3 regions of the Streptomyces sp. ATCC 21386 genome follow, and region 2 is predicted to be linked to each of the others. Evidence: riboswitches for the same ligand, from Rfam matches in the RefSeq annotation. Region 2 holds a riboswitch; each other region holds the start of a gene.
The links. A riboswitch is a leader RNA that binds a small molecule or an ion and turns the genes downstream of it on or off. The one in region 2 is predicted to bind cobalamin.
Positions count from the first base shown of each region.

Region 1: it holds a riboswitch for cobalamin, as region 2 does, so the genes downstream of both, GWK25_RS26900 (ABC transporter substrate-binding protein) here and metE (5-methyltetrahydropteroyltriglutamate--homocysteine S-methyltransferase) in region 2, are expected to answer to the same signal.
Region 3: it holds a riboswitch for cobalamin, as region 2 does, so the genes downstream of both, GWK25_RS21645 (energy-coupling factor ABC transporter permease) here and metE (5-methyltetrahydropteroyltriglutamate--homocysteine S-methyltransferase) in region 2, are expected to answer to the same signal.

Region 1 covers NZ_JAAVVL010000001.1:6,261,133-6,270,561, reverse strand. Annotated here, with positions in the region: gene cobN (cobaltochelatase subunit CobN) at 1-3,610, shown strand, start outside; gene GWK25_RS26915 (AraC family transcriptional regulator) at 3,767-4,633, shown strand; partial or broken gene GWK25_RS26910 (ABC transporter ATP-binding protein) at 4,748-5,556, opposite strand; gene GWK25_RS26905 (iron ABC transporter permease) at 5,553-6,680, opposite strand; gene GWK25_RS26900 (ABC transporter substrate-binding protein) at 6,677-7,729, opposite strand; cobalamin riboswitch at 7,797-8,007, opposite strand; gene GWK25_RS26895 (DUF6215 domain-containing protein) at 8,027-8,695, opposite strand; gene GWK25_RS26890 (Gfo/Idh/MocA family protein) at 9,054-9,429, shown strand, end outside.
Region 2 covers NZ_JAAVVL010000001.1:3,176,989-3,186,417, forward strand. Annotated here, with positions in the region: gene metE (5-methyltetrahydropteroyltriglutamate--homocysteine S-methyltransferase) at 1-2,259, opposite strand, end outside; cobalamin riboswitch at 2,440-2,639, opposite strand; gene GWK25_RS13880 (3-hydroxybutyryl-CoA dehydrogenase) at 2,866-3,735, opposite strand; gene aceB (malate synthase A) at 3,732-5,324, opposite strand; gene aceA (isocitrate lyase) at 5,425-6,705, opposite strand; gene GWK25_RS13895 (short-chain fatty acyl-CoA regulator family protein) at 7,089-8,501, shown strand; gene GWK25_RS13900 (PepSY domain-containing protein) at 8,547-9,429, opposite strand, start outside.
Region 3 covers NZ_JAAVVL010000001.1:5,069,676-5,079,104, reverse strand. Annotated here, with positions in the region: gene GWK25_RS21655 (MFS transporter) at 1-724, shown strand, start outside; partial or broken gene GWK25_RS21650 (HoxN/HupN/NixA family nickel/cobalt transporter) at 769-1,110, opposite strand; cobalamin riboswitch at 1,217-1,422, shown strand; gene GWK25_RS21645 (energy-coupling factor ABC transporter permease) at 1,452-2,171, shown strand; gene GWK25_RS21640 (energy-coupling factor ABC transporter substrate-binding protein) at 2,168-2,689, shown strand; gene cbiQ (cobalt ECF transporter T component CbiQ) at 2,695-3,450, shown strand; gene GWK25_RS21630 (energy-coupling factor ABC transporter ATP-binding protein) at 3,452-4,333, shown strand; gene GWK25_RS21625 (amidohydrolase) at 4,315-5,187, opposite strand; gene GWK25_RS21620 (L-rhamnose mutarotase) at 5,184-5,495, opposite strand; gene GWK25_RS21615 (aldo/keto reductase) at 5,492-6,490, opposite strand; gene GWK25_RS21610 (SDR family NAD(P)-dependent oxidoreductase) at 6,487-7,254, opposite strand; gene GWK25_RS21605 (L-fuconate dehydratase) at 7,251-8,588, opposite strand; gene GWK25_RS21600 (fumarylacetoacetate hydrolase family protein) at 8,600-9,429, opposite strand, start outside.

The sequences.
Region 1 (9,429 bases), 3.1 Mb from region 2:
CCTGTCGACCTCCGACACCGACCTGCTCAGCGCCCGCGCGGCCGCCGGCCCGGTCCCCTACCGCTTCGCCAACCCCTCCCGCCTCGCGCTGGAGGACCTCCCGGCCCTCCTCGACGGCACCGACCTCGTCGTCGTCCGCCTGCTCGGAGGGATCCGCGCCTGGCAGGACGGCCTCGACCTGCTGCTCGCCGACGGCCGCCCGGTCGTCGTCCTCACCGGTGAACAGGCGCCCGACGCCCAGCTGATGGCCGCCTCCACCGTCCCCGTCGGCATCGCCGCCGAGGCCCACGCCTACCTCGCGCACGGTGGTCCCGCCAACCTGGAACAGCTGGCCCGCTTCCTCTCCGACACGGTCCTGCTCACCGGCCACGGCTTCGACGCGCCCGCGCCCGCCCCCTCCTGGGGCCCGCTGGAGCGCACCGCCCGCGACAGCGCCGACGGGCCGACCGTCGCCGTGCTTTACTACCGCGCCCACCACATGAGCGGCAACACCGCCTTCGTGGACGCCCTGTGCGGGGCGATCGAGGACAAGGGCGCCCGCGCGCTCCCGCTCTACGTGGCCTCCCTGCGCGCCCCCGAGCCCGAGCTGATCGAGGAACTCCGCGCCGCCGACGCCATCGTGACCACCGTCCTCGCCGCGGGCGGCACCAAGCCCGCCGAGGCCTCGGCGGGCGGTGACGACGAGTCCTGGGACGCGGGCGCGCTGACCGGCCTCGACGTGCCGATCCTCCAGGCCCTGTGCCTGACCGGTTCGCGCGCCGCCTGGGAGGAGAACGACGAGGGCGTCTCCCCGCTCGACGCGGCCAGCCAGATCGCCGTCCCCGAGTTCGACGGCCGGCTGATCACCGTCCCGTTCTCCTTCAAGGAGATCGACGAGGACGGCCTCCCGGCCTACGTCGCCGACCCCGAGCGCGCCGCCCGCGTCGCCGGGATCGCCGTACGGCACGCGCGGCTACGGCACATCGCCAACGCCGACAAACGCCTCGCGCTCGTGCTGTCCGCCTACCCGACCAAGCACTCCCGCATCGGCAACGCGGTCGGCCTCGACACCCCCGCCAGCGCCGTCGCCCTGCTGCGCCGACTGCGCGAGGAGGGTTACGACTTCGGGACCGACGCCGAGGTACCGGGCCTGGCCTCCGGCGACGGCGACGAGCTGATCCGCGCGCTGATCGAGGCGGGCGGCCACGACCAGGACTGGCTGACCGAGGAGCAGTTGGCCCGCAACCCGGTCCGTATCCCGGCGGCCGACTACCGCCGCTGGTACGCCGAGCTCCCCGAGGAACTGCGTACGGCGGTCGAGGAGCACTGGGGGCCCGCGCCCGGCGAGATGTTCGTCGACCGCAGCGCCAACCCGGAGGGCGACATCGTCCTCGCGGCCCTGCGCTTCGGCAACCTGCTCATCCTCATCCAGCCGCCGCGCGGCTTCGGCGAGAACCCGATCGCGATCTACCACGACCCGGACCTCCCGCCCTCCCACCACTACCTCGCCGCGTACCGCTGGATCGCGGCCCGCGCCGAGGACGGCGGGTTCGGCGCCGACGCGATGATCCACCTCGGCAAGCACGGCAACCTGGAGTGGCTGCCGGGCAAGAACGCGGGCCTGTCCGCCGCCTGCGGCCCCGACGCCGCCCTCGGCGACCTGCCGCTGGTCTACCCCTTCCTGGTCAACGACCCGGGCGAGGGCACCCAGGCCAAGCGCCGCGTCCACGCCACGCTCGTCGACCACCTCGTGCCGCCGATGGCCCGCGCGGACTCGTACGGCGACATCGCGCGCCTGGAGCAACTCCTCGACGAGTACGCCCAGATCAGCTCGATGGACCCGGCGAAGCTCCCGGCGATCCGCGCCCAGATCTGGACCCTCATCCAGGCCGCCAAGCTCGACCACGACCTGGGACTGAACGACCGCCCCGAGGACGACGGCTTCGACGACTTCCTGCTGCACGTCGACGGCTGGCTGTGCGAGGTCAAGGACGCCCAGATCCGCGACGGCCTGCACGTCCTCGGCACCCCGCCGGCCGACGCCGACCACGTCAACCTGGTCCTCGCCGTCCTGCGCGCCCGCCAGATCTGGGGCGGCACCACGGCCCTGCCCGGTCTGCGCGAAGCCCTTGGCCTCGACGAGTCCGCCGCCACCCGCACCACCGCCGACGAGGCCGAGGAGAAGGCCCGCGCACTGGTCCAGGCGATGCAGGACACGGGCTGGGACCCGGCCGCCGTCCCCACGGTCGTGGCGGCGCACGTCCCCGCCGAGCGCGGCGAACAGGTCACCGCCATCCTGGAGTTCGCCGCCCGCGAGGTCGTGCCCCGGCTCGCGGCGACCACGGCCGAACTCGACCACACCGTCCACGCCCTCGACGGCGGGTTCGTCCCGGCGGGCCCCTCGGGCTCCCCGCTGCGCGGCCTGGTCAACGTCCTGCCGACCGGCCGGAACTTCTACTCCGTCGACCCCAAGGCCGTCCCCTCCCGCCTCGCCTGGGAGACCGGCCAGGCCCTCGCCGACTCCCTGCTGGAGCGCTACCGAGCCGACAACGGCGAATGGCCCACCTCCGTCGGCCTCTCCCTGTGGGGCACCAGCGCCATGCGCACGGCCGGCGACGACGTGGCCGAGGCCCTCGCCCTGCTCGGCGTCCGCCCGGTCTGGGACGACGCCTCTCGCCGGGTGACCGGCCTGGAGGCCGTCCCGGCCGAGGAGTTGGGCCGTCCCCGGGTCGACGTCACCCTGCGCATCTCGGGCTTCTTCCGCGACGCGTTCCCGCACACCATCGGCCTGCTGGACGACGCCGTACGGCTGGCCGCGTCGCTCGACGAGCCGGCCGAGGTCAACCACGTCCGCGCCCACGTCCAGGCGGACCTGGCGGCCCACGGGGACGAACGCCGGGCCACCACCCGGATCTTCGGCTCCCGCCCCGGCACGTACGGCGCCGGACTGCTCCAGCTCATCGACTCCCGGGACTGGCGCACCGACGCCGACCTCGCCGAGGTCTACACGGTCTGGGGCGGCTACGCCTACGGACGGGAGCTGGACGGCCGTCCGGCCCGTGAGGAGATGGAGACGGCGTACAAGCGGATCGAGGTGGCCGCGAAGAACACGGACACCCGGGAGCACGACATCGCCGACTCCGACGACTACTTCCAGTACCACGGCGGCATGGTGGCCACCGTCCGCGCGCTGCGCGGCACGGCCCCCGAGGCGTACATCGGCGACTCCACCCGCCCGGAGACGGTCCGCACCCGCACCCTCGTCGAGGAGACGTCCCGAGTCTTCCGGGCCCGCGTCGTCAACCCCAAGTGGATCGAGGCGATGCGCCGCCACGGCTACAAGGGTGCCTTCGAACTGGCCGCCACCGTCGACTACCTGTTCGGCTACGACGCCACCACGGGCGTGATCGCCGACTGGATGTACGACAAGCTCACCGAGACCTACGTCCTGGACGAGACCAACCGCGAGTTCCTCCAGCAGGCCAACCCCTGGGCCCTGCACGGCATCGCCGAGCGGCTGCTGGAGGCGGAGTCGCGCGGGATGTGGGAGAAGCCGGATCCGGCGGTGCTGGAGGGGCTGCGCCAGGTGTACCTGGAGACGGAGGGCGACCTGGAGGGCGGCGACAGCTGACGACGGCGCGGGGGTGCGGGGCGGTCCACCGCCCCGCACCCTTGCCTCGGCAATCTGCTGCCCCGTAGTCACCCACCCGACCGGAGCGGGCACAGGATGTCGGGTGGGGCGGGCCGGCCGCTTCCTAGCGTGGTGGGCGAAAGGAAGGAGGCCGGGGTGCTGGAGCGGCTCAACCAGGCCATGGAGCACATCGAACGCCACCTCGATCAGCCGATCGAGGTGGCGGACCTGGCGCGGATCGCGGTGACGTCGGAGTACCACCTGCGGCGGCTCTTCTCGGCGCTCGCCGGCATGCCGCTGTCGGAGTACGTCCGACGGCGGCGGCTGACCGTGGCCGGCGCCGAGGTGCTGGCCGACGAGCGGACGCTGCTGGAGATCGCGGTGCGCTACGGCTACGGATCCGGAGAGGCGTTCGCACGGGCGTTCCGCGCCCTGCACGGCGTCGGCCCCGGGGAGGCCCGGCGGACCGGCGCGAGCCTGCGGTCGCAGCCCCGGATGTCCTTCCGCCTCGTCGTCGAAGGGAGCAGCAGCATGCGATACCGAGTCATGGAGAAGGAGGAGTTCCGGGTGGTCGGGAGGAGGGCCCGGGTCCCGCTCGTGCACGAGGGGATGAACCCGGCGATCGCCGACTTCATCCGGGGCCTCGGCAAGGAGACGCTCGACCGGATCGAGAGCCTGTCCGACCAGGAGCCGAGGGGGATCGTCGCGATCAGCGACAATCTCGACGCCAGTCGTGCCGAGGGCACCGAACTCGACTACTTCCACGGAGCGGTGACGCGCGCCGCCGCCCCCGAGGACATGGACGAGCTCGTCGTCCCGGCCGGGACATGGGCGGTCTTCGAGAACTCCGGGCCCTTCCCGCAGGCGTTGCAGCATCTGTGGCGGGACGTGTTCACCCAGTGGTTCCCGTCCAACCCGTACCGGAGCCGTCCGGGCCCCGAGATCCTGCGGACCAGGCTCTCGCCCGACGCGGCGCGGGCCGACGCGGAGCTGTGGATCCCGGTGGAGCGGGCCTCGCTCTGAGCGTGCGTCCGGGAGCGCCCGGTCGCGTGGGCGCGCGGCGACTTCACGCCGTCGCGCGCCTGCGACCGTGGCTCCGCGCGACGCCGTGTCGGGCCCCGGGAAAAGCGCGACGGCCTACGGCAGCGGGCCCAGGAAGCGGATATGCGGTCCTTCGCCGGGGCCAGGGCCGGGGCCAGGGCCGGGGCCGGTGGCCCGTACGCCGTAGACGGCGGCGATCAGGGACTCGGTGAGGACGTCGTGCGGGGTTCCGGCGGCCACCACACGGCCCTGCCGCAGCACGACGAGCCGGTCGCAGTACATGGCGGCGAGGTTCAGGTCGTGCAGGGCGACGACGCTGGTCAGACGGAGTTCGCGGATCAGGGTCAGCAGGGCGAGCTGGTGGGGATGTCGAGGTGGTTGGTGGGCTCGTCCAGGAGGAGCTCGCTCGGCTCCTGTGCGAGCGCGCGGGCGATCTGGACCCGCTGGCGCCCACCGCCCGACAGGGTGTGCCAGGACCGGTGGGCCTTGTCGCCCAGACCCGTGCGGGCCAGGGCCGTGCGGACGGCCTCCTCGTCGACCCGGGAGGCGGCCGACCACGCTCGGCGGTGCGGGACACGGCCCAGCCGTACGACGTTCTGGACCGTCAACTCGACCTGGGTGTCCGCCTGTTGCGCCACGACGGCGATCCGCTGGGCGACCGCCCGGCGCCCCACCCGGTCCAGTGGACGGTCGTCGAGGGTGACGACCCCCGAGGCGGGCGCGAGGACCCCGGCGAGCAGACGCAGCAGGGTGGACTTGCCCGAGCCGTTGGGGCCCAGCAGACCGGTGACGGTGCCCGGCCGGGGCGCCACGCTGACCCCGTCCAGGATCAGAGTGCCGTCGGCGGTCCGGGACACCCGCTCGGCGCGCAGCCCGGGGGAGGAGCTGGAGGCGGTGTCGGTCATCGGGTGCTCCTGGTCCGGTACATGATGGCGACGAAGGCCGGGACGCCGATGAGGGACGTCACTACCCCGACCGGCACCTCCTGCGGGTCCAGGACGGTACGGGCGAGGGTGTCGACCCACACCAGGAACACGGCCCCGGCCAGTGCGGAGGCCGGCAGGAGCCGACGGTGGCCGGAGCCGGTCAGCGCGCGTGCAGCGTGCGGCAGCACCAGGCCGACGAAGCCGATCGCACCCGCCGAGGCGACCAGGGCGGCCGTGAGCAGGGCGGTGGCGCACAGCAGGACGAGCCGGACGCGGGCCACGGAGACGCCGAGCGAGGCCGCCGCGTCCTGCCCGAACGCGAACGCGTCCAGCGCGTGGGTGTGCCCCAGGCAGACCAGCAGCACCGCCACCAGCACCGCCAGGCACACCGTCACGTCCGTCCAGCCGGCACCGCTGAGCGAGCCGAGCAGCCAGAACAGCACCGCGCGGGTCGTCTCGGCGTCGGCCGCGGTCATCACGATGAAGGAGGTGAGCGCGGAGAACAGTTGCATGGCCGCGACCCCCACCAGCACCACCCGGTCCGTGGTGCCGCCGAGGGTATGGCTGAGCAGCAGCACGAGGCCGAAGGAGGCCACCGCGCCCAGGAACGCGCCACCGGAGACCGACAGCGCGCCGCCTCCCGCGCCCAGCACGACGACCACGACCGCGCCGGTCGACGCGCCGGAGGAGACACCGAGCACGAAGGGGTCGGCGAGCGGGTTGCGCAGCAGGGACTGCATCACCGCGCCGCACACGGCCAGTCCGGCCCCGCACACGGCGGCCAGCAGGGTGCGTGGCAGCCGTAGGTTCCACACGATGCCGTCCCGGATGGGCGTCAACTCCGTGTGCCCCCAGCCGAGATGGGCCACCACCGTGGACCACACGTCGACCACGCCGATGTCGGCCGGCCCGATGGTGATCGCGAGGGCCACGGACAGACACAGCACCGCGCCCCCGGCCGACCACGCCGACCCCCACCAAAGCCTCCGACCGACGGCCCCCGCCGCTGCCGTCCGGCGCGCCTTGGCCGGGGCCGACGTTCCGGTCACCCGGTCGGCCACAGGCTCGGTGCCGGCCACCGTGTCGGGTGCCGGGCCCGTCATCCCGTGAGGCCGTACTCGCGCAGGGCCGTCGCGAGCTTCTCCACGCCCTCGACGGTGCGGATCGTGGGGTTCATGGCCTGGCCCGGCAGCCGTACGTACCGCTTCTCGCGCACCGCCGTCATGTTCCGGGTGACCGGGTCGGACTCCAGGAACTCGATCTTCTTCGCGGCCGTCTCGGCCGTCTGCTGCTTGCGGACCAGGTCCCCGACGACGAGGACGTCCGGGTCGCGGTCGGCGACGGTCTCCCAGTTGACCTGGGGCCATTCCTCGTCGGTGTCGTCGAAGACGTTCTTCGCGCCCAGTTCACGGGTGATGATCCCGGGGGCGCCGCAGCACCCGGCGAGGTACGGGGACTGGTCATTGGCGAACCAGTACAGGACAGTGACCCCGCGCGCGTCGAGTCCGGCGGTCGCCTTCCTGACCCGGGTTCGCAGCTCGGCCACCAGCTTCTCGCCGCGCTCCTCGACCCCGAAGATCCGGGCCAGATCGCGGATTTCGCCGTAGACCGTCTCCATGGTCAGCGGCTCGGTGCGGACGCCGTCGCCGTCCCCGCTGTTGTCCTTGCCCACACAGTCCGACGGCGACAGATACGTGGGCACGCCGAGCTTCTCGAACTCCTCCCGGGTCGCCACTCCGCCCTTGCCTAGCGTGGAGGCGAACGAGGAGACGACGAGGTCGGGTTCGGCGTCGAGGACCTTCTCGAAGGAGGGTGCGTCATCGGCGAGGCGGGGCACCTTCGCGTTGGCCTTCTCGAGCCCCTTCGGCAGCGGATCGGTCCAGGTGGCGGTGCCCACCACACGGTCGGCGAGCCCGAGGGAGAGCAGGATCTCGGTCGTGCCCTGGTTGAGGGAGACAGCGCGTTCGGGCGGGCTGTCGACCCGCACCTCGCGCCCGCAGTTGTCGAGCGTCACCGGATGACCGGCGGATCCGCCCGGAGCCGGACCCCGGTCCGGCGACGCTGTGGAACCGGAGCCCCCGCAGCCGGTCAGCAACAGGGCACCGGCGGTCAGGAACGGGACGGCATGGCGGACGGGGCGTGCGAGCGGCACGGGACTTCCTTCGGCGTCGAGGGCTCATGCGCGAAGCCCGGTCGTACGGTGCTTCCCCGGGCACCCCTCGGTGCCGGGGACCGCCAGCAGGTCTTCGGACTCGGGGTCACCCGGACGAGACGCCTTCCCGGACCGCGATGTGACCGCCGTCCAGTGGCCGTTGTCCCGCCCGTCACCCTCACCGCTGCGCGTCAGCTCCGGATTCGCACCGGATTCCCTGACCCGTACGCGTACTTATGTGTGCGCACATGGGTTCGACTGGCGTCGGCAAGCTATCACACGCGCTTCCGGGGCCCGTCAGGTCGCGGGCTTCCAGCCCGGGAGCGTCGGCAGGACCTTCTCGGCGACACGGAACAGCGCCGCGTCGTCCGGAATCTGGGAGTCCTGACGGTAGATGACGAGTTCGAAGGTGCTGCCGCTGTCCTTCGCGTCGGTCGCGACCAGCAGTTGACGGGAGACGCCGCCGGGGGCGGACTGCGAGTCGCTGCCGTCGAGGCGGAACGAGATGCCGATGGTCCGGCCCGAGTACAGGGCCGCCGAGTGCCCGAGGACCTTCCTGGTCTCGACGCCGGATCCCAGGTAGCCGACCGCCTCGGCGACCGGGAGGTCCTCGTACGACGCCGAGATCTCCACGGTGTACGTGTCGAGTTCGACGGTCGCCTCGGGGGTGACGGTCCTGGTGCCGTCGAACCAGGTGGACTCGTTCTCGCTGCCCGAGGCGATGACGGCCTGCTCGGTGGGCGTCCCGAGGAGCTCCGGCAGGTCGGCGCGGTTCAGCGCGGCGCACAGCTGTGCACCGGAGACCCTGCCCCGTCCTGTCGGCGAGGGGTCGTCCGACGACGACGAGCAGACGGCCGGCCCCACGGTCTCGGGGGTCGTGTCGAGGAGGTCACCCAGCAACCACAACCCGCCCAGCAGTACACCGACGGTCGCCACCGCCGAGACCACCTGGCCGCCCGTACCCATCTCCTTCGCCGAGCCGCGTCGCGCACCGGCCCCGGGGCCCGGTTCCGGATCCGCCCCGTGTCCCGTTTCCGGATCGGCTCCCACGCCCGTCCCCGGATCCGCTGCAGAATCCGTTTCCGTTTCCGCTCTCGAACTCGCTCTCGAAACCGCTCCGGAATCGGCGAAATCGTCGGCCATGCCCCCGTGCCCCCACCTTGATGTGCACACGCCTGACGTGCGCCGGGGGAGCCTAACCGGTGATCGTCGCGAGGGGAAACGATATTCCGCACAGGCGTGAAGCAGGGCTCCCGAGGGGAGACCGAGACCCGGTGTGCCCCTGCCCCGGGGGCCGTAGCGGTCCACGAAAGGAAGGAACGCCATGTCCGTGCAGGACTCCCTCGGTGTCGCCGTCGTCGGCACCGGCCGGATGGGCGCCGACCATGTGCGCAGGATCTCCGAGGTGATCAGCGGCGCCCATGTGGCGGCCGTCGTCGACCTCGACACCGACCGGGCCCGGGCGGTCGCCGCAGGCGTCGAGGGGTGCGCGGCCTACGGCGACACCGTCGAGGCGCTGGCCGCACCGGGCGTCGACGCCGTCCTCGTCGCCTCACCGGGCCCCGCCCACGAGGCGGACGTGCTCGTGGCCCTCGCCCGTGACCTGCCCGTGCTGTGCGAGAAGCCCCTCACTCCGGACCCCGCCGCCGCGCTCCGGCTGCTGGAGGCGGAGCAGCGCCTGGGCCACCGCCGGGTCCAGG
Region 2 (9,429 bases):
AGCCCGGGTCTCGGGCCAGCCGCGGGTCTTCAGGCCGCAGTCGGGGTTGACCCACAGCCGTTCGGCCGGGATCGCCTTCAGGCCCGTGCGGAGCAGCCCGGCGGCTTCCTCGGCGCTGGGGACGCGCGGGGAGTGGATGTCGTAGACACCCGGGCCGGCCTCGCGCGGGTAGCCGTGGGCGGCCAGCTCCCGGGCGACCTGCATGTGCGAGCGGGCTGCCTCCAGGCTGATGACGTCGGCGTCGAGGTCGTCGATGGCCTGGACGATGTCGCCGAACTCGGCGTAGCACATGTGGGTGTGGATCTGGGTGTCCGGGCGGACGCCGGCGGTGGTGAGCCGGAAGGCTTCCGTCGCCCATGCCAGGTAGCGGGCGTGATCCGCGGCGCGCAGCGGCAGCGTCTCGCGCAGTGCGGGCTCGTCGACCTGGATCACCGAGGTGCCCGCAGTTTCCAGGTCGTTCACCTCGTCGCGGAGGGCGAGGGCGACCTGACGGGCGGTCTCACCGAGGGGCTGGTCGTCCCGGACGAAGGACCAGGCGAGCATGGTGACCGGCCCGGTGAGCATGCCCTTGACCGGCTTGTCGGTGAGGGACTGGGCGTACGACGTCCAGCGCACCGTCATCGGCTCGGGGCGGGAAATGTCCCCGGCCAGGATCGGCGGGCGGACGTAGCGGGTGCCGTACGACTGGACCCAGCCGTGCTGCGTGGCCAGGTACCCCGTCAGCTGTTCGGCGAAGTACTGGACCATGTCGTTGCGTTCGGGCTCGCCGTGGACGAGGACGTCGATTCCGGTCTTCTCCTGGAAGGAGATGACCTCCTGGATCTCCGCCTTGATGCGCTCCTCGTAGCCGGCGGTGTCGATCCGTCCGGCGCGCAGGTCCGCCCGCGCGACGCGCAGTTCGCCGGTCTGCGGGAAGGACCCGATGGTGGTGGTCGGCAGCAGCGGCAGGCCGAGATGGGCGCGCTGGGCCGCGGCGCGTTCGCCGTACGGCTGGGAGCGGCGCGTGTCGGCGTCCGTGACGGCCTCGGCGCGGTTGCGTACGGCCGGGTCGCGGGTGATCGGGGAGCCGGCGCGGGAGGCCAGGTCGGCGCGGTTGGCGGCGAGTTCGGCCGTGATGGCGTCGGTGCCCTGGGCGAGGCCGCGTGCGAGGGTGACGATCTCGGCGGTCTTCTGCCGGGCGAAGGCGAGCCAGCGCAGAATCTGCGGCTCGATGTCCCGTTCCAGGCCCGTGTCGAGGGGCACGTGGAGGAGGGAGCAGGAGGCGGCGACGTCGACCCGGTCGGCGAGGCCCAGCAGGGTGCCGAGGGTGGAGAGGGACTTCGCCAGGTCGTTGATCCAGATGTTGCGGCCGTTGACGACACCGGCCACCAGGCGCTTGCCCGGCAGCCCGCCGACGGCGGCGAGCGCGTCGAGGTTGGCCGCGGCGGCCTCGGTGAAGTCCAGGGCGAGTCCCTCGACGGGGGCCTTCGCCAGGACGGGAAGCGCCTCGCCGAGCCGGTCGAAGTACGAGGCGACCAGCAGCTGCGGCCGGTCGGTCAGCGCCCCGAGGTCGCGGTAGGTGCGCTCGACGGCGTTCAGTTCCGCAGGGGTGCGGTCCTGCACGAAGGCGGGCTCGTCCAGCTGGACCCACTCGGCGCCGGCCGCGCGCAGGTCGGCGAGGACCTCGGCGTACACCGGCAGCAGGCGGTCGAGGAGGGTGAGCGGTTCGAAGTCCGCGGGGGCGCCGGGGGCGGGCTTGGCGAGGAGGAGGTAGGTGACGGGGCCGACCAGGACCGGGCGGGCGGTCAGGCCCAGCGCCAGGGTCTCCTTGAGCTCGGTGACCTGCTTGGTCGAGTCGGCCGTGAAGACGGTGTCCGGGCCCAACTCGGGCACGAGGTAGTGGTAGTTGGTGTCGAACCACTTGGTCATTTCCAGCGGGGCGACGTCCTGGGTGCCACGAGCCATGGCGAAGTAGCCGTCAAGGGCGTCGGCCTCGACGGCGGCGCGGTGGCGGTCGGGGATCGCGCCGACCATGACGGTGGTGTCGAGGACGTGGTCGTAGTACGAGAAGTCGCCGGTCGGCACCTCGTGGATGCCGGCGTCGGCGAGCTGCCGCCAGTTGGCGGCACGCAGGTCGGCGGCGGTGGCGCGGAGGGCGTCGGCGGTGACGCGGCCCTTCCAGTACCCCTCGATCGCCTTCTTCAGTTCCCGGTTCTGACCCTGGCGGGGGTAGCCGTACACGGTGGCCCGTGCTGCCGCGGCTGCGGACTTGCTGGTCACGGAGATCTCCTTCGCGAGACGATTCCCTGAGATCCCGGAGACGGGACGAGAACGCGAAGGGATGACGAACCGGACGGAACCGACCTCACGCGGCACAGCGCGGTCCTCCGCCTGGTATGTACGCCGACCCGCCCTCGAGGTCACCGAGATCTCCGCGCGCGGAACGGTCCGCGCACGGGCAGTTGGCAGGTCTTCGGACTCGCGGGCACGTCCTCGTCGTTCACCGAGGAGGACACCTACTGGCCGTCGCTTCCCGGGCCCGGTACGTCGGACCCAGTGCGTATGACGGCGGTCGTTCCCGCTCACCGCTGCGGGGCAGTCCCGGATTCCCACCGGGTTCCCTCTTGCGACACCCCGCCTGGCGGACGGGGCGAACCAGCTGCTCCGGCCACCCTACGGGGTGTCGCCCGCGGGGCAAGGGAGCGGTCCAGGATCTGGAAGGTGACACGGAGCACGTCGGAGGAGGAGGAGAGGAGGAGGGCGGGAACGACGGCGAGGGGCGGGAAGCGCCGCACTCGCGCTTCCCCGCCCCTTCCCAGTCGCGCCGCGCGGGACCCTCACCCCTCGCGGCGGTGCGGGCCCCTCAGCCCGCGTCGTACCAGGCCCTCAGCCCTGGTCGTAGGTGTGGAAGCCCCGGCCGGTCTTGCGGCCCAGCAGCCCTGCCTCCACCATCCGCTGGAGCAGCGGGGGAGAAGCGTAGAGGGGTTCCTTGAACTCGTCGTAGAGCGACTCGGCGATGAACGCGACGGTGTCCAGGCCGATCAGGTCCGCCAGCTTCAGCGGGCCCATGGGATGGGCGCAGCCGAGCTCCATGCCGGAGTCGATATCGGTGGCGGTGGCGAAGCCGGACTCGGCCATCCGGATCGCCGACAGGAGATACGGGACGAGGAGCGCGTTGACGACGAAGCCCGCCCGGTCCTGGGAACGGATCACCGTCTTGCCGAGGGCCCGGGTCGCGAAGTCCTCCACCGCGACGGTCGTCGCGGCCGACGTGTGCAGCGAGGTCACGACCTCCACCAGGGGCAGTACGGGCACCGGGTTGAAGAAGTGCAGGCCCACGACCCGGTCCGCGCGGCTCGTGGCCATGCCGAGCCGCATGATCGGCAGGGAGGAGGTGTTGGTGGCGAGCACGGCCTCCGGATCCTCGACGATCTTGTCGAGGGCAGCGAAGATCTCGGTCTTGGCGTCGGCGTTCTCGATGACGGCCTCGACGACGAGCTGGCGGTCGGCGAGGTCGTCCAGGCTGCTGGTGAGGACGAGCCGGGCCAGGGCGTCGCCGGCGGCTTCCCGCGTCAGCTTGCCCCGTCGTACGGCACGCTCCAGGGAACCCGCGATCCGGTCGCGGGCGGCGCGGGCCGCGATGGCGTCCGCCTCGCAGACCACGGTGTCGAGCCCCGCCCGTGCGCACACCTCGGCGATGCCTGCGCCCATCTGTCCGCCGCCGACCACGCCGACGCGTCCGATTGCCGCGCTCATGCCTGGGCCTCCGTCCGTCGCACCAGGTGCCGGGTGTAGGCGTCCGGTGTGAAGAACAGCGGCAACTCGCTTGCCAGCGCGGTCCGTTCGAAGAGGGCGCGGATGTCGTCGACGGGCGCCCACGGGTACTCGGCGCCGAGCGCTGCCACCTCGTAGTCGAGGATCTCCTCCACTGTCGCCCGGTCGATGACCCGGTGCCGCAGCCACTGCCAGATCTGCACGCGGGCGATCTCGGCGGTGGCCGCGTCCTCCATCAGGCCGTTGATGGCAACCGCGCCCTGCCCGCGCAGCCAGGCGGCGAAGTAGCGCAGCGCGACGGAGACGTTGGTGCGGATCCCCTCCAGGGTGGGCGGGCCGCTGATCCGGCGCACCGACAGCAGGTCGGCCGGGGTCACCTCGACGTCGTCGCGGGTTCGGTCCAGCTGGTGAGGGCGTTCGCCGAGGACCCCGTCGAAGACCTCGCGGCAGACGGGGACGAGTCCCGGATGGGCGACCCAGGAGCCGTCGAAGCCGTCCTCGGCCTCGCGCTCCTTGTCCAGCCGGACCTTGGCGAGCGCGGCCTCGTTCGCGGCGGGGTCCTTGCCGGGCACGTGGGCGGCCATGCCGCCGATGGCGTGGGCGCCGCGCCGGTGGCAGGTGCGGACGAGGAGTTCTGTGTAGGCCCGCATGAAGGGGGCCGTCATCGTCACCTTCGCCCGGTCGGGGAGGAGGAAGTCGGTGCGGTGGCCGAAGGTCTTGATCAGGCTGAACAGGTAGTCCCAGCGACCGGCGTTGAGCCCCGAGCTGTGCTCACGCAGCTCGTAGAGGATCTCCTCCATCTCGAACGCGGCGGTGATCGTCTCGATGAGAACGGTGGCCCGGATCGTGCCGCGCGGGATACCGAGCAGCTCCTGGGCGAGCACGAAGATGTCGTTCCAGAGGCGGGCCTCGTAGCGGTTCTCCAGCTTGGGGAGGTAGAAGTACGGGCCGTACCCGGCGTCGATCTGACGCTGGGCGCAGTGGAAGAAGTACAGGCCGAAGTCGACGAGGGCGGCGGGCACGGGCCGGCCGTCGTACGTCAGGTGCTCCTCGTCGAGGTGCCAGCCGCGCGGCCGGACCATGATGGTGGCGAGCTGTTCGCCCAGCCGGTACTCCCTCCCCTCGGGCGTGGTGAAGTCGATACGGCGCTCGATGGCGTCGAGCAGGGTGAGCTGGCCGCCGATGACGTTGTCCCAGAGAGGCGCGGTGGCGTCCTCGAAGTCGGCCATCCACACCTTGGCGCCGGAGTTGAGGGCGTTGACGGCCATGCGCCGGTCGGGCGGGCCGGTGATCTCGACGCGCCGGTCGGTCAGACCGGGCGCGGGCGGCGCCACCCGCCAGGTCGGGTCGTCGCGCACAGCGGCCGTGACCATGGGGAAGTCGAGAGGCGAGCCCGATGCCAGTCGCAGTACCTGCCGACGGCGTTCCTTCATCAGGTCCCGCCGACGCGGCTCGAACGCCTCGGCCAGCCGGCCGATGAACTCCAGGGCGGCGGGGGTGAGGATCTCCTCGTGCCGGTGACCGGGGGCGGCGAGGACACGGACGTGGTGGATGAGTGCGGTGGTGGACATCGGGCTCTCCTGAGGGATGGGAGCGGAGGGAGACGGAGACGGTTCGTCCCCCTCCGCTCGGCCGAGGGCCGGCCGGACGGCGGGTGTCCGGCCCGGCGGCCTAGTGGAACTGCTCTTCCTCCGTGGAACCGGCCAGCGCGGTCGTGGAAGAGGCAGGATTGACGGCCGTCGACACCAGGTCGAAGTAGCCCGTGCCGACCTCACGCTGGTGCTTGACGGCGGTGAAGCCGTGGGCCTGCGCGGCGAACTCCCGCTCCTGGAGGTCGACGTAGGCGGTCATGCCGTGCTCGGCGTAGCCGCGGGCCAGGTCGAACATGCCGTGGTTCAGGGAGTGGAACCCGGCCAGCGTGATGAACTGGAACTTGTAGCCCATCGCCCCCAGCTCCCGCTGGAACTTGGCGATCTGGTCGTCGTCCAGCGCGGCCTTCCAGTTGAAGGAGGGCGAGCAGTTGTACGCCAGCATCTGGTCCGGGTACTGGGCGTGGATGGCCTCGGCGAACTCGCGGGCCTGGGCGAGGTCGGGGGTGCCGGTCTCCACCCAGATGAGGTCGGCGTACGGGGCGTAGGCCAGGCCGCGGGCGATGACCGGCGCCATGCCGTTGTGGACCCGGTAGAAGCCCTCCGCCGTCCGCTCACCGGTGACGAACTCGGCGTCGCGCTCGTCGACGTCGCTGGTCAGCAGGTTGGCGGCCAGCGCGTCCGTGCGGGCGATGATCACGGTCGGTGTGTCGGCGATGTCGGCGGCGAGCCGGGCCGCGTTGAGGGTGCGGATGTGCTGGGACGTCGGGACGAGGACCTTGCCGCCGAGGTGGCCGCACTTCTTCTCGGAGGCGAGCTGGTCCTCGTAGTGGATGCCGGCCGCGCCCGCCGCGATCATGCCCTTGGTCAGCTCGAAGGCGTTCAGCGGGCCGCCGAACCCGGCCTCGGCGTCGGCGACGATCGGCGCCAGCCAGTCGGTCGAGCTGTCACCCTCGCTGGTGGCGATCTGGTCGGCGCGCAGGAGGGCGTTGTTGATCCGACGGACCACCTGGGGCACGGAGTTGGCCGGGTACAGGCTCTGGTCGGGGTAGGTGTGCCCGGCCTGGTTGGCGTCGGCGGCGACCTGCCAGCCGGAGAGGTAGATGGCCTGGAGCCCGGCCTTGACCTGCTGCACCGCCTGGCCGCCGGTGAGCGCGCCCAGCGCGTGGATGTAGTCCAGCTCGTGCAGCTGGCGCCACAGCCGCTCGGCGCCGCGCCGGGCCAGGGTGTGTTCCTCACGGACGCTGCCGGAGAGCCGTACGACGTCCTCGGCGCTGTAGGTGCGCTCGATGCCCTGCCACCTCGCGTCGGTGGCCCAGCGCCTGGCCAGTTCCTCGGCCGCCTGCGTCGTCGCTTCTGCCATGACTGTCACCGTTTCCTCGGTCTGTACTGGCTGCCAATCCCGCCGTCCGGATGAACAGAGGTGGCACTGCGTGTCGTCTTGCTGGGATGCGGCCCGCCGTCACCCCGGAGGGCGAAGGTGAGCAACGCTGCCGGCGTGGTGCGCCGCGGATGCCGGGATCTCCGACGTCAGGGCAGTGAATCGTGCCCCGGGTTCCGGGCGGTATCGGCCGGGTCCGGCGGGCCGCACTGAAACTCTGGCATTGGCACTGAGTGCCATCAACCGTGGAACAATGCCAACTTCTGCGAATCTTCTCGCCGCGGATTGCCAACTTTGCGAAGGTCTGAGTGGCGGGTTCGTCCCGTACGCTGACCGGGTCGGGACGCCTGGTGGGAGGAACGCGGGTGAGCAAGACGTACGCGGGTGCGCGGCTGCGGCGGCTGCGTGAGGAGCGCCGTATGAGCCAGGCGGAGCTGGCCCGCGTCCTGGGTATCTCGCCGAGCTATCTGAACCAGATGGAGCACGACTCCCGCCCGCTCACCGTGCCCGTCCTGCTCCGGCTCACGGAGACCTTCGGCGTCGACGCCGCCTTCTTCTCCGAGCGCGACACCGCCCGCCTGGTGGCCGACCTGCGCGAGGCGCTGACCGGGGAGATCGCCGCTTCCCGGGTCTCCCCGTCCGACCTCGCCGAACTGGCCTCGCGGATGCCCGCGGTCGCCCAGGTCCTGCTCGACCTGGGCCGCCGCAACCAGCGGCTGGCCGAGCGACTGGCCGGGGCGGCGGACGGCCGGGGCGCAGAGCGGGAAGCCGCGCCCTCACCGCACGAGGAGATCCGCGACTTCTTCTACCGCCGTCAGAACTACCTCCACGACACCGACCTGGCCGCCGAGCACCTGGCCGAGGAGATCGGTGTCCGGCCCGGCGAGGTGATCGGGGCCCTCACCGCGAGACTTGCCGGGACACACGGGATCCGTCTCGCCGCGGAGTCCGGCGAACGGCTGCACCGCTACGACGACCGAACCCGCACCCTCCACCTGTCCTCGCGGCTGCGGCCCGGTCAGCGCGCCTTCCGCATGGCGACCCAGCTGGCCCTGCTGGAACACGGCGAGGAGCTGGGCCAGCTGGCCGCGGAGGACTTCGAACCCGGCTCGCAGGCTCACGCGCTGGCCCGGATCGGGATCGCCAACTACTTCGCCGCCGCGCTGATCCTGCCGTACACCGTCTTCCACACGGCCGCCGAGGAGGTGCGTTACGACATCGAGCGGCTCACCGACCGCTACGGACTCGGTTACGAGACCGTCTGCCACCGCCTGAGCACTCTCCAGCGGCCCCGGCTGCGCGGGGTGCCCTTCTCGTTCGTCCGGGTCGACCGGGCCGGCAACATGTCCAAGCGGCAGTCCGCGACCGGGTTCCACTTCTCCCGGGCCGGCGGCACCTGCCCCCTGTGGAACGTCTACGAGGCGTTCACCTCACCTGGCAGGATCCACGTCCAGATCGCCGAAATGCCGGACGGGCAAAGGTACTTGTGGACCGCCCGCGCGGTCACCCGGCACCGCGGCGGCTGGGGCGAGCCCGGCAAGACGTACGCCATCGGGCTCGGCTGCGAAATCCGCCACGCCCACCGCCTCGTCTACTCCGACGGGCTCGACCTCGCCAACGCCTCCGCCGCGACTCCGATCGGCATGGGCTGCCGGGTCTGTGAACGCGTGGCCTGCTCCCAGCGGGCCGCGCCACCGCTGGGGCGCCCGCTGCTCATCGACCAGAACAGCAGCACCTTCGTGCCCTATCCGGTCGGGAACGACGGGGCCCGGGGGTAGGCCGAGATCTCGGCCCCCCCACGGACGTCCCGGCCCGACGGAAGGTCAGGCCCCCGCGGTTGAACGAGTGGCGCGCTGCCGCTGGATCAGGCCGAGCGCACCGTCAAGGACGAGGAAGCCCAGCAGGGACCAGCCCAGCAGCGGAACCGCCCAGCCGACGGCGATGGTCAGCGGCACGACCACGGCAAGGGCGGGCCAGGGCAGCTTCCGCCAGGTACCGCGCGCGGGCGGACGGCCCACCCAGGCGCGGCGGTCGGCCCGGGTGGGCCTGCGCTGCCACCACGTGCGGTAGCCGAGCACGATGCCCACGGTCAGGCCGAGGGCGATGACCGCGAGGACGATCTGGTTCGCCAGGCCGAAGAGGGTGCCCATGTGGGCGGCTACACCGAGCGTGCTGAGCTTGGCGAGCGTCGGATGGTCCGCCCAGTCGACACGCGAGGTGACCTCGCCGCTGTGCGGGTCGATGGCCGCCTGGTCCTTGTGGACCGGCCACAGGCCGTCGGTCTGGGCGACGGTCCAAGTGCTTTTGTCGTCGGCGGGTGTGCTGATCTCCACAGGACCGTCGAGGCCCGCGGCACGGGCCTTGTCGAGGATCCGGTCGATGCTCAGCCCTTCCGGCAGGCCGCCCTCCGTGGCGTCTTCGCCGGTGCTCTCGCCGCCCGAGTGGTCGTGTCCCGACGAGCCGGTCCCGGCGGACGCGGTGGTCTCCAACTCGGGCGCGTAGGCGCTCAGCGAGGTCCGCAGGTCGGTGATGCGTTCCCCGGCGTGCGTCGACCAGGTCAGGCCGGTGACGCTGAGGGCCAGCAGGCCGACGGAGATCCACACCCCGGTGACCGCGTGGAAACCGCGACTGCGGCGCACCCCTCGCGCCCCGCGTTCCGGCAGCACGGTGTTCCGCTTCGAGCCGCCCGCGTAGGTGCGGCGGCGG
Region 3 (9,429 bases), 1.9 Mb from region 2:
CGCCAGGGCCACCGCCGGGACGCGCCTCTTCCTCGGCGTCCCCGAGCTGCGGGCCCTGCTCGTCCTGAACCTCGCGGTCGCGGCGGCCGGGGCGATGGTGACGGTGAACTCCGTCGTCTACGTCCGTGATGTGCTCGGCCTGTCCGCGGGCGCCCTGCCACTGGCGCTCGGGGCGTACGGGGCGGGGTCGATGGCCGTGGCGCTGGTGCTGCCCCGGGTGCTGGAGAAGGTCCCGGACCGTGCCGTGATGCTGCCGGGCGCCCTGTCGCTGGCCGGCGTCTTCGCCGGGCTCGGGGCCGTCACCGCCGCACAGGGCGGGAGTTGGCGGCTGCCCGCGCTACTGGCGCTCTGGGCCGCGTTCGGTGCCGCGTGCTCTGCGGTGCTCACTCCGGCCGGGCGTCTCGTCCGCCGCTCGGTGGCGCCCGGGGAGCGTACGGCCGCGTTCGCCGCCCAGTTCTCCCTCTCGCACGGCTGCTGGCTGGTGACGTATCCGCTGGCCGGATGGCTGGGGGCTGCGGCCGGGCTGAACTGGGCGGTGCTCGCCCTGGGCTCGCTCGCGCTGGGCGCGGCGCTGACGGCCGTACGGCTGTGGCCGGCGTCGTCGACGTCCCACGTGCACGCCGGGCTGCCCTCCGGTCACCCCCATCTGGTGGGCGCCCGACACGTCCGGGCCGGGTGGCGGCACAGCCACGGCCATCTCGCGGACGGGCTGCACGCGCACTGACGGGCTGCACGCGTACCAGGGTGTGGGCCGTGGTGCGGCGGCCAGCCGGTCGTCCACTTCTGCTCGATCCGCGCGAACCGCCAGACCAGCAGGGCGACCGCCCAGGTGACGAGGAAGAGGCCGACGACGGCATAGCCGACGGTGTTGAGGTCGAGGCCGGCGACCCGGTACCAGAAGGTGCCGTGCAGAGGGGCCTTCTCGGCGACGAGGCCGAGGAGTTCGACCGAGCCGATGACGAGGGCGACGGCCACGGACAGGCCCGTGACGGTGAGGCTGTAGTAGACCTTGCGGACCGGTTGGGAGAACGCCCAGCCGTAGGCGAAGTTCATGAACGAGCCGTCCACGGTGTCGAGGAGCGACGTCCCGGCCGCGAACAGGACGGGCAGGGCCGTCGGTCAGGCCGCGAGCTCCCACCGACGCGCGAGGCGTGCGCCGGAGCGTGCGCCCGGGTGTGAGCTGTCGCACGGCGCCCGCGCACCCCTCGCCTCCGCTTGTCAGCGTCCTTGTCGGGGCACTACTGTCACCACGCCTTGGTGAACGGGAAATCCGGTGTGATGCCGGTGCGGCCCTCGCCACTGTGATCGGGAAGTCCGGCTCCGGTCCTCACGGACAGCCACTGGGTCTTCGGACCCGGGAAGGCGGAGCACGGGCGGTGTCACCCGTAAGCCAGGAGACCGGCCAAGGCGCGTCAACCATCCACGAGGTGCTGGAGAGGGTCTGCTGAGCCATGCACATAGCCGAGGGTTTCCTTCCTCCGGCGCACGCGATCGCCTGGGGCGTCGCGTCCGCGCCGTTCGTCGTCCACGGAGTACGGGCACTCACCCGTGAGGTCAGGGAGCACCCCGAGAGCACGCTGCTGCTCGGTGCCTCGGGTGCCTTCACCTTCGTCCTGTCCGCGCTGAAGCTGCCGTCGGTCACCGGGAGTTGCTCCCACCCCACCGGCACCGGTCTCGGCGCCATCCTGTTCCGGCCGCCGATCATGGCGGTCCTCGGCACCATCACCCTGCTCTTCCAGGCCCTGTTGCTCGCCCACGGGGGTCTGACCACGCTCGGTGCCAACGTCTTCTCCATGGCGATCGCCGGCCCCTGGGCGGGGTACGGCGTCTACCGGCTGCTGCGACGCTTCGGCGTGCCGCTGATGGTGACGGTGTTCTTCGGCGCGTTCGTCGCCGACCTGGTCACCTACTGCGCCACCAGCCTGCAGTTGGCGCTCGCCTTCCCCGACCCGAGCAGCGGCTTCCTGGGCGCGCTCGGCAAGTTCGGCTCCATCTTCGCGGTCACCCAGATCCCGCTCGCGGTCAGCGAGGGTCTGCTCACCGTGCTGGTGATGCGCCTGCTGGTGCAGTCGAGCAAGGGCGAACTCACCCGGCTCGGTGTGCTCCTGACCGACCGGCGGAGCCGCGCCGGTGCCGGGACGGAGAACGAGACCGAGGCGGTGGCCCGATGAGCCGGAACACGAAGATCAACGTACTGCTGCTGCTCGTCGTGGCGGCGCTCGCGGTCCTGCCGCTGGCCCTCGGCCTCGGCGACCACAAGGAGCAGCCGTTCTCGGGCGCCGACGGCGAGGCGGAGACGGCGATCACCGAGATCGAGCCGGACTACGAGCCGTGGTTCTCCCCTCTCTACGAACCGCCTTCCGGCGAGATCGAGTCGGCGCTCTTCTCCCTCCAGGCCGCCCTCGGCGCGGGCGTCCTCGCCTACTACTTCGGCGTCCGGCGGGGCCGGCGCCAGGGCGAGGCCCGGGCGCGGGCCCTGCTGGACGCGGCCGGGGAGGCCGACAAGGCTGCGCAGAAGCCGGTGGACGCGACCGTAGCGGCCCCGACCGCGAGCGCGTCCGGCCCGGCGGCGCATGTGCCGGCGGCCGCGGTGGCGAAGGGCGCGTCGGGGGCGTCCGGCGCCTCCGACCCGACCGGCGACGCAGGCTCCTCCAGCCGCTCCGGGGCCGACCCGGCCGGGCGGGGCTGACCCGGGTGCTGCCGATCGACGCGGCGGCGCACAGCAGTCGCTGGCGCCGCCGTCATCCCGTGGACAAGGCCGTCCTCGGGCTCGGCCTCACCGTGCTCGCGATCTCCCTGCCGCCCTGGCCGGGCGCGGCCCTGGTGCTGCTGACCTCGCTCGTCGTGCTGCTGGGCCCCGCGGGCGTGCCCGGCCGTCGGCTGTGGCGGGCCTACCGGGTGCCGCTGGGCTTCTGCGTGACCGGCGCGCTGCCGCTGCTCGTCCAGGTGGGCGGGCCGGACGGGTTCGTCACCCCGGCCGACGGCGGAGCGGTCCGCGCCGGGGAGTTGCTGCTGCGTACCTCGGCCGCCTCCCTCGGCGTCCTCCTGTTCGCCTTCACCACCCCGATGTCGGACCTGCTGCCCCGGCTGGTCCGGGCCGGGGTGCCCGCGCCGGTCGTGGACGTGGCGCTGGTGACGTACCGGATGAGCTTCCTCCTCCTGGACTCGGTGCGCCGGATCCGGGAGGCGCAGGCGGCGCGGCTGGGGCACACCACCCGGGCCGCCACCTGGCGTTCCCTGGCCGGGCTCGGCGCCACCGCGTTCGTCCGGGCCTTCGACCGGGCGGCGCGGTTGCAGACCGGGCTCGCCGGGCGCGGGTACGACGGCACCCTGCGCGTCCTGGTGCCCGAGGCCCGGGTGTCCGTGCGATTCACCATGGCCAGTGCCGCGCTGCTGGCGGCCGTGGCCGCCCTCACCCTCGTACTGGATTCGTCCTGGAAAGGCCGCTGACATGAGCGAGCCCGTACTCGTCGCCCTGCGGGGCGCGTCGTTCGCGTACGAGGACGGACCGCCCGTGCTCAGCGAACTCGACTTCGAGGTGCGCGCGGGGCGCGCGCTCGCCCTGCTGGGCCGCAACGGCAGCGGCAAGACGACGCTGATGCGCCTGCTCAGCGGCGGACTGCGGCCCCACTCGGGCGAGTTGACGGTCGAAGGCCGGCCGGTGTCGTACGACCGCAAGGGCCTCACCCGGCTGCGGACGACGGTCCAGCTGGTCGTCCAGGACCCGGACGACCAGCTCTTCGCGGCCTCCGTCGCGCAGGACGTGTCGTTCGGACCGCTGAACCTAGGGCTGCCCGACGCGCAGGTGAGGGCCCGGGTGGACGAGGCACTCGGCGCGCTCGGTATCGCCGCCCTCGCCGACCGGCCGACCCATCTGCTCTCCTACGGCCAGCGCAAGCGGACCGCCATCGCCGGGGCGGTCGCGATGCGGCCCCGGGTCCTGATCCTCGACGAGCCGACCGCCGGGCTCGACCCGGACGGACAGGAGCGGCTCCTCGCCACCCTGGACGAGCTGCGCCGGTCCGGCACCACCGTCGTGATGGCCACCCATGACGTCGACCTCGCGCTGCGCTGGGCCGACGACGCGGCGCTGCTCACCCCCTCCGGCGCGCGCACGGGCCCGGTGGCCGAGATGCTCGCCCGTACGGATCTCCTCCAGCAGGCGGGACTTCGGCTCCCCTGGGGTGTCGTGGTGGCCCGACTCCTGCGCGAGCAGGGGCTGTTGGCGGATGAGGAGTCAGGTCCGCGCACACCGGACGAGTTGGCGGCCCTGGCGGGGTCGGACACCGGGCCGGGGCCGTTCCTGCCGCAGCCTCAGATCCGCAGGCCGTAGACACGGACGGCCGTGCCCGCGAAGACCTGCCGGTGTTCGGCCTCACCGAGTCCGGACATCAACGCGTCGGCGACGTCCAGGACTTCGACGTAGTCGGAGGCGAGGTCGCAGACCGGCCAGTCGGAGCCGTACATCAGCCGCTCGGGGCCGAAGGCGTCCAGCACGGTGTCGGCGTACGGGACGAGGTCCGCGACCCGCCAGGAGTGCCAGTCCGCCTCCGTGACCAGGCCGGAGAGCTTGCACACGGTGTTCGGCAGGGCGGCGAGCCGCCGGATCTGCCCCGCCCACGGCTCCAGTTCACCGGAGGCGATGGGCGGCTTGCCCAAGTGGTCCAGGACGAAGATGAGTTCGGGCAGGCGGGCCGCCGCCTCCACGGCGGCCGGGAGCTGGTGTGGCCGGACCACGAGGTCGTAGACGAGTCCCGCGTCCGCGACCGCGGCGAGGCCCCGCCGCACGTCCGGGCGGGTCAGCCAGCGGGGGTCGGGCTCGCCCTGCACCTGGTGGCGGATGCCCACCAGGTACTCCCCGCCGGGGCCCTCACGCAGATCGGTCAGCGCGTCGGCGACGGCGGGAGAGGTGAGGTCGGTCCACCCGACGACCCCGGCGACCACGTCGCTGCCGGCCGCGAGTGCCAGGAACTCGGGGGTCTCCTCGGGCACGGTGATCGTCTGGACCAGGACTGTGGCGGCGACGGAGGCGATGCTCGCGGCGGACTCCAGCTCGCGGAGGGTGAAGTCGCGGCGCAGCGGCGCCAGTTCGGGCCCGGTGATCCAGTCCTGGTCGCGGACGGAGAGGTCCCAGACGTGGTGGTGGGCGTCGACGGTCCAGGCGTCGGTGTCGTCCGTGCCGGTCACAGTTCCCACACCACGGGCAGTCCGGCGTCGGAGCCCTCGGCCGAGTAGTCGTGGACGACGTCGAGGAGTTCGGCCATCCGAGCCTGCCAGGCGATGTTGACCGGCAGTTTCTCCAGTTCGGCGATCATCGCCGGGTAGTCCTCGACCTCCAGCAGGTGGAAGAGGTCGGTGCCGCTGCGCCAGATCGTCCACGCGCTCACCCCGGCGGCGCGGATGGCGGCGGTCAGTTCCTCCGGCACCTCGCGGTGGGCCGCCTCGTACTCCTCGACGCGGTCGGCGCGGACCTTGGTGTGCAGGGCGACCCTCACGACGCCTCCTTCGGCTGCGGGACGGGGGTGTTCGGGCTCAGGAGCCCTTCGGCACGCAACTCGTCCCAGAGGGCGGCCGGGGTCGAACGGCCGTGCAGGTCGACCGTGTCGCGTACCTCCTCGGCGGAGCGCGCGCCCGTCAGTACGGCCGCGACCGCCGGGTGGGCGGAGGGGAACGCCAGGGCCGCGCCGCGCAGCGGTACCCCGTGGCGTTCGGTGACGGTCCTCAGCCGCAGGGCGCGGTCGAGCACGGGCTTCGGCACGGGGGCGTAGTCGTACGTGGCCTGCGGCTTCGGGTCGATCAGCAGTCCGGAGTTGAAGACGCCGCCGATGAGCACGCTGCGTCCCCGGGCGGTGGCCTCGGGCAGCAGTTCCGCCAGGCCCTCCTGTTCGAGGAGGGTGTAGCGGCCGGCCAGCAGCACCACGTCGATGTCGGTCTCGCGCAGGAAGCGGGTGGGCACGGCGCACTGGTTCATGCCGACGCCGATGGCGCCGACGACTCCCTCGTCGCGCAAGCGCTCCAGCGCCGGGTACGCCTCCCGCAGGGCCTGTTCGACGTGGTCGTCGGGGTCGTGCAGGAGGGCCACGTCCACCCGGTCCAGGCCGAGCCGGCGCAGGCTGGCCTCCAGGGAGCGCAGGACGCCGTCGGCGGTGAAGTCCCAGACGCGGCGGTGGGTCGCGGGGACCGCGAAGCCGTTCCCCAGGTCGTCGCCCTCGGCGGTCTCGTTCTCCACCAGCAGCCGGCCGACCTTGGTGGAGATCGTGTACGACTCCCGGGGACGGCCGCGGAGCGCGGCGCCGAGGCGGCGTTCGGACAGGCCGAGCCCGTAGTGGGGGGCGGTGTCGAAGGTGCGGATCCCGGCGTCCCAGGCGGCGTCGATCGCGGCGGCGGCCTCCTGGTCGGACACCGGGCGGAAGAGGTTGCCGATGCCCGCGGCGCCGTAGGCCAGCTCGGTGACGCGCACCTCGGTGCGGCCGAGGGTCGTGGTCCTCATGAGCCCGCCGGCCGGAGCCTGAGGCCCTGCATTCCGCCGTCGACGGCGAGGGCGATGCCGGTGACGGACGCGGCGGCGGGGCTCGCCAGATAGACGACGGCGGCGGCGACCTCGTCGGCGGCGACCAGACGGCCCATGGGCTGGCGGGCGTTGAGGGCGGCGCGCTCCGCTTCGGGGTCGTCGGCGGCGTCGAGGAGGCGGCCGACCCAGGGGGTGTCGGCGGTGCCCGGGTTGACGCAGTTGACGCGGATGCCCTCGCGGACGTGATCGGCGGCCATGGCCAGGGTCAGGGAGAGGACGGCGCCCTTGCTGGCGGAGTACAGGGCGCGCTGGGGCAGGCCTGCGGTGGCGGCGATGGAGCAGGTGTTGACGATGCTCGCGTGGGAGGAGGCGCGCAGGTGGGGCAGGGCCGCACGGCTGGTGCGGACCATGCCGAGGACGTTGACATCGAGGACGCGCTGCCACTGGGCGTCGGGGTTGTCCTCGACGGTGCCCTGCGCGCCGATGCCGGCGTTGTTGACGAGGATGTCGAGTCCGCCGAGCCGCTGGGCGGCCTCCGCGACGGCGGCCCGTACGGAGGCGTCGTCGCTGACGTCGGCCTTGAGGGCGAGCAGCGGGGCCGAGGCCCCGGACGGGTCGAGGTCGAGCACCGCGACCCGGGCGCCCCGTGCGGTCAGCAGTCTGGCGGTGGCGAGCCCGATCCCGGACGCGCCACCGGTGACGATCGCGCGAAGACCCGTCAGTTCACCTGTCTGCCCGGTCATGCGACTTCCTCCCGTCCATCGAGGTCGGCGGCCCAGAACGCGCCGTCCGGGTAACGGTATTCGGCGATGGACTCTTCGCGCATGGTCGCGGAGAAGCCCGGGGTCAGGGGGGCGGTGTAGTGGCCCTCGCGCATCACCACGGGGGCGGTGAAGTGCTCGTGGAGGTGGTCGACGTACTCGATGACCCGGTTCTCGGTGGTGCCGGAGAGGGCGAGGTAGTCGAACATGGACAGGTGCTGGACGAGCTCGCACAGGCCCACGCCGCCGGCGTGCGGGCAGACCGGCACGCCGAACTTGGCGGCGAGCAGCAGGATCGCCAGGTTCTCGTTGACGCCGCCGACGCGGGCGGCGTCGATCTGCAGGACGTCGATGGCGCCGGCCTGGAGGAGCTGTTTGAAGACGATGCGGTTGTGGACGTGTTCGCCGGTGGCGACCTTCACCGGGGCGACGCCACGGCGCACGGCGGCGTGGCCGAGGATGTCGTCGGGGCTGGTGGGCTCCTCGATCCAGTAGGGGTCGAAGCCGGCCAGGGCACGGGTCCACTCGATCGCCTCGCCGACGTTCCAGCGCTGGTTGGCGTCGATGGCGATGCGGATGCCGTCGCCGACGGCGGCGCGGGCGGTGCGCATCCGGCGGACGTCGTCGGCCAGGTCGGCGCCGACCTTCAGCTTGATCTGGGTGAAGCCGTCGGCGACGGCCTGCTTGGCCAGCCGGGTGAGCTTCTCGTCGGGGTAGCCGAGCCAGCCGGGTGAGGTGGTGTAGCCGGGGTAGCCGCGCTCCAGCAGCACGGCCTCGCGCTCCGCGAGCCCGGCACGGCCCCCACGCAGCAGGTCCAGTGCCTCCTCGGGGGTGAGGGCGTCGGCGATGTAACGGAAGTCGACCTGGGAGACCAGCCACTCGGGCTCCGCGTGGGCCAGCAGCCGCCACAACGGCTGCCCGGCGCGCTTGGCCGCCAGGTCCCACACGGCGTTGACGACGGCGCCGATGGCCATGTGCATCACGCCCTTCTCGGGGCCCAGCCAGCGCAGCTGGCTGTCGCCGATCAGGTCGCGGTTGACCGAGCCGGGATCCGCGCACAGCTCCTGGACCGAGCGGCCGAGGAGGTGGGGCCGCAGGGCGCCGATGGCGGCGACCTGGACGTCGTTGCCGCGGCCGATGGTGAAGGTGAAGCCGTGGCCTTCGCAACCGTCGCCGGCGTCCGTGCGCAGCACGACGTAGGCGGCGGAGTAGTCGGGGTCCGGGTTCATGGCGTCCGACCCGTCCAGCTCCCGTGAGGTGGGGAACCGGACGTCGTAGGTGTCGACCGCGGTGATCCGGGCGTGGGTTGCAGTCAAGGGGGTGCCTTTCACGCTTGGCCGAAGGTCTGGCGCTGGCTCCCGAGCCCGTCGATCTCCAACTCGACGGTGTCACCCGGGCGGAGATACGGGGTGCCGGGCAGACCGAGGGCCACGCCCGCGGGCGTACCGGTGTTGATCACATCGCCGGGCTGAAGAACCATGTACCGGCTGAGGTAGGCGACGATCTCGCGGACCGGGAAGATCATGTCGCGGGTGTGCCCGTGCTGGCGCTCGACACCGTTGACGCTCAGCCGCAGCCCGAGATCCTGCGGGTCGCCGACCTCGTCGGCGGTCACCAGCCAGGGCCCCATCGGATTGAAGGTCTCACACGACTTGCCCAGGTCCCACTGCGAGGAGTACTCCAGCTGGAACTCGCGCTCGGAGACGTCATGACTGACCACGTACCCGGCGATCACCCCGGCCGCCTCCTCGGGACCCTCCAGATAGCGGGCCCGCCGGCCGATGACGACCCCCAGCTCGACCTCCCAGTCGGTCTTGACCGAGCCGCGCGGGACCAGCACCTCGTCGTACGGGCCCACGACCGTGCTCGGATCCTTCATGAAGACCACGGGGCGGGGCGGGATCGCGGCACCGGTCTCGGCGGCGTGGTCGCGATAGTTCAGTCCGACGCAGATCACCTTGCCGGGGCGAGCGAGTGGCGCGCCGATCCGCAGCCCGTCGGGGTCGAGCTCGGGAAGGGAGCCGTCCTCGATCGCCACGCGGGCCCGGTCCACTCCCCCGGACGCGAGGAAGGCGCCGTCGATGTCGCGGGCCACGGACGACAGATCGAGCAGCGTGCCGTCGTCGGTGCGGACAGCAGGCCGCTCTTCTCCTGGGA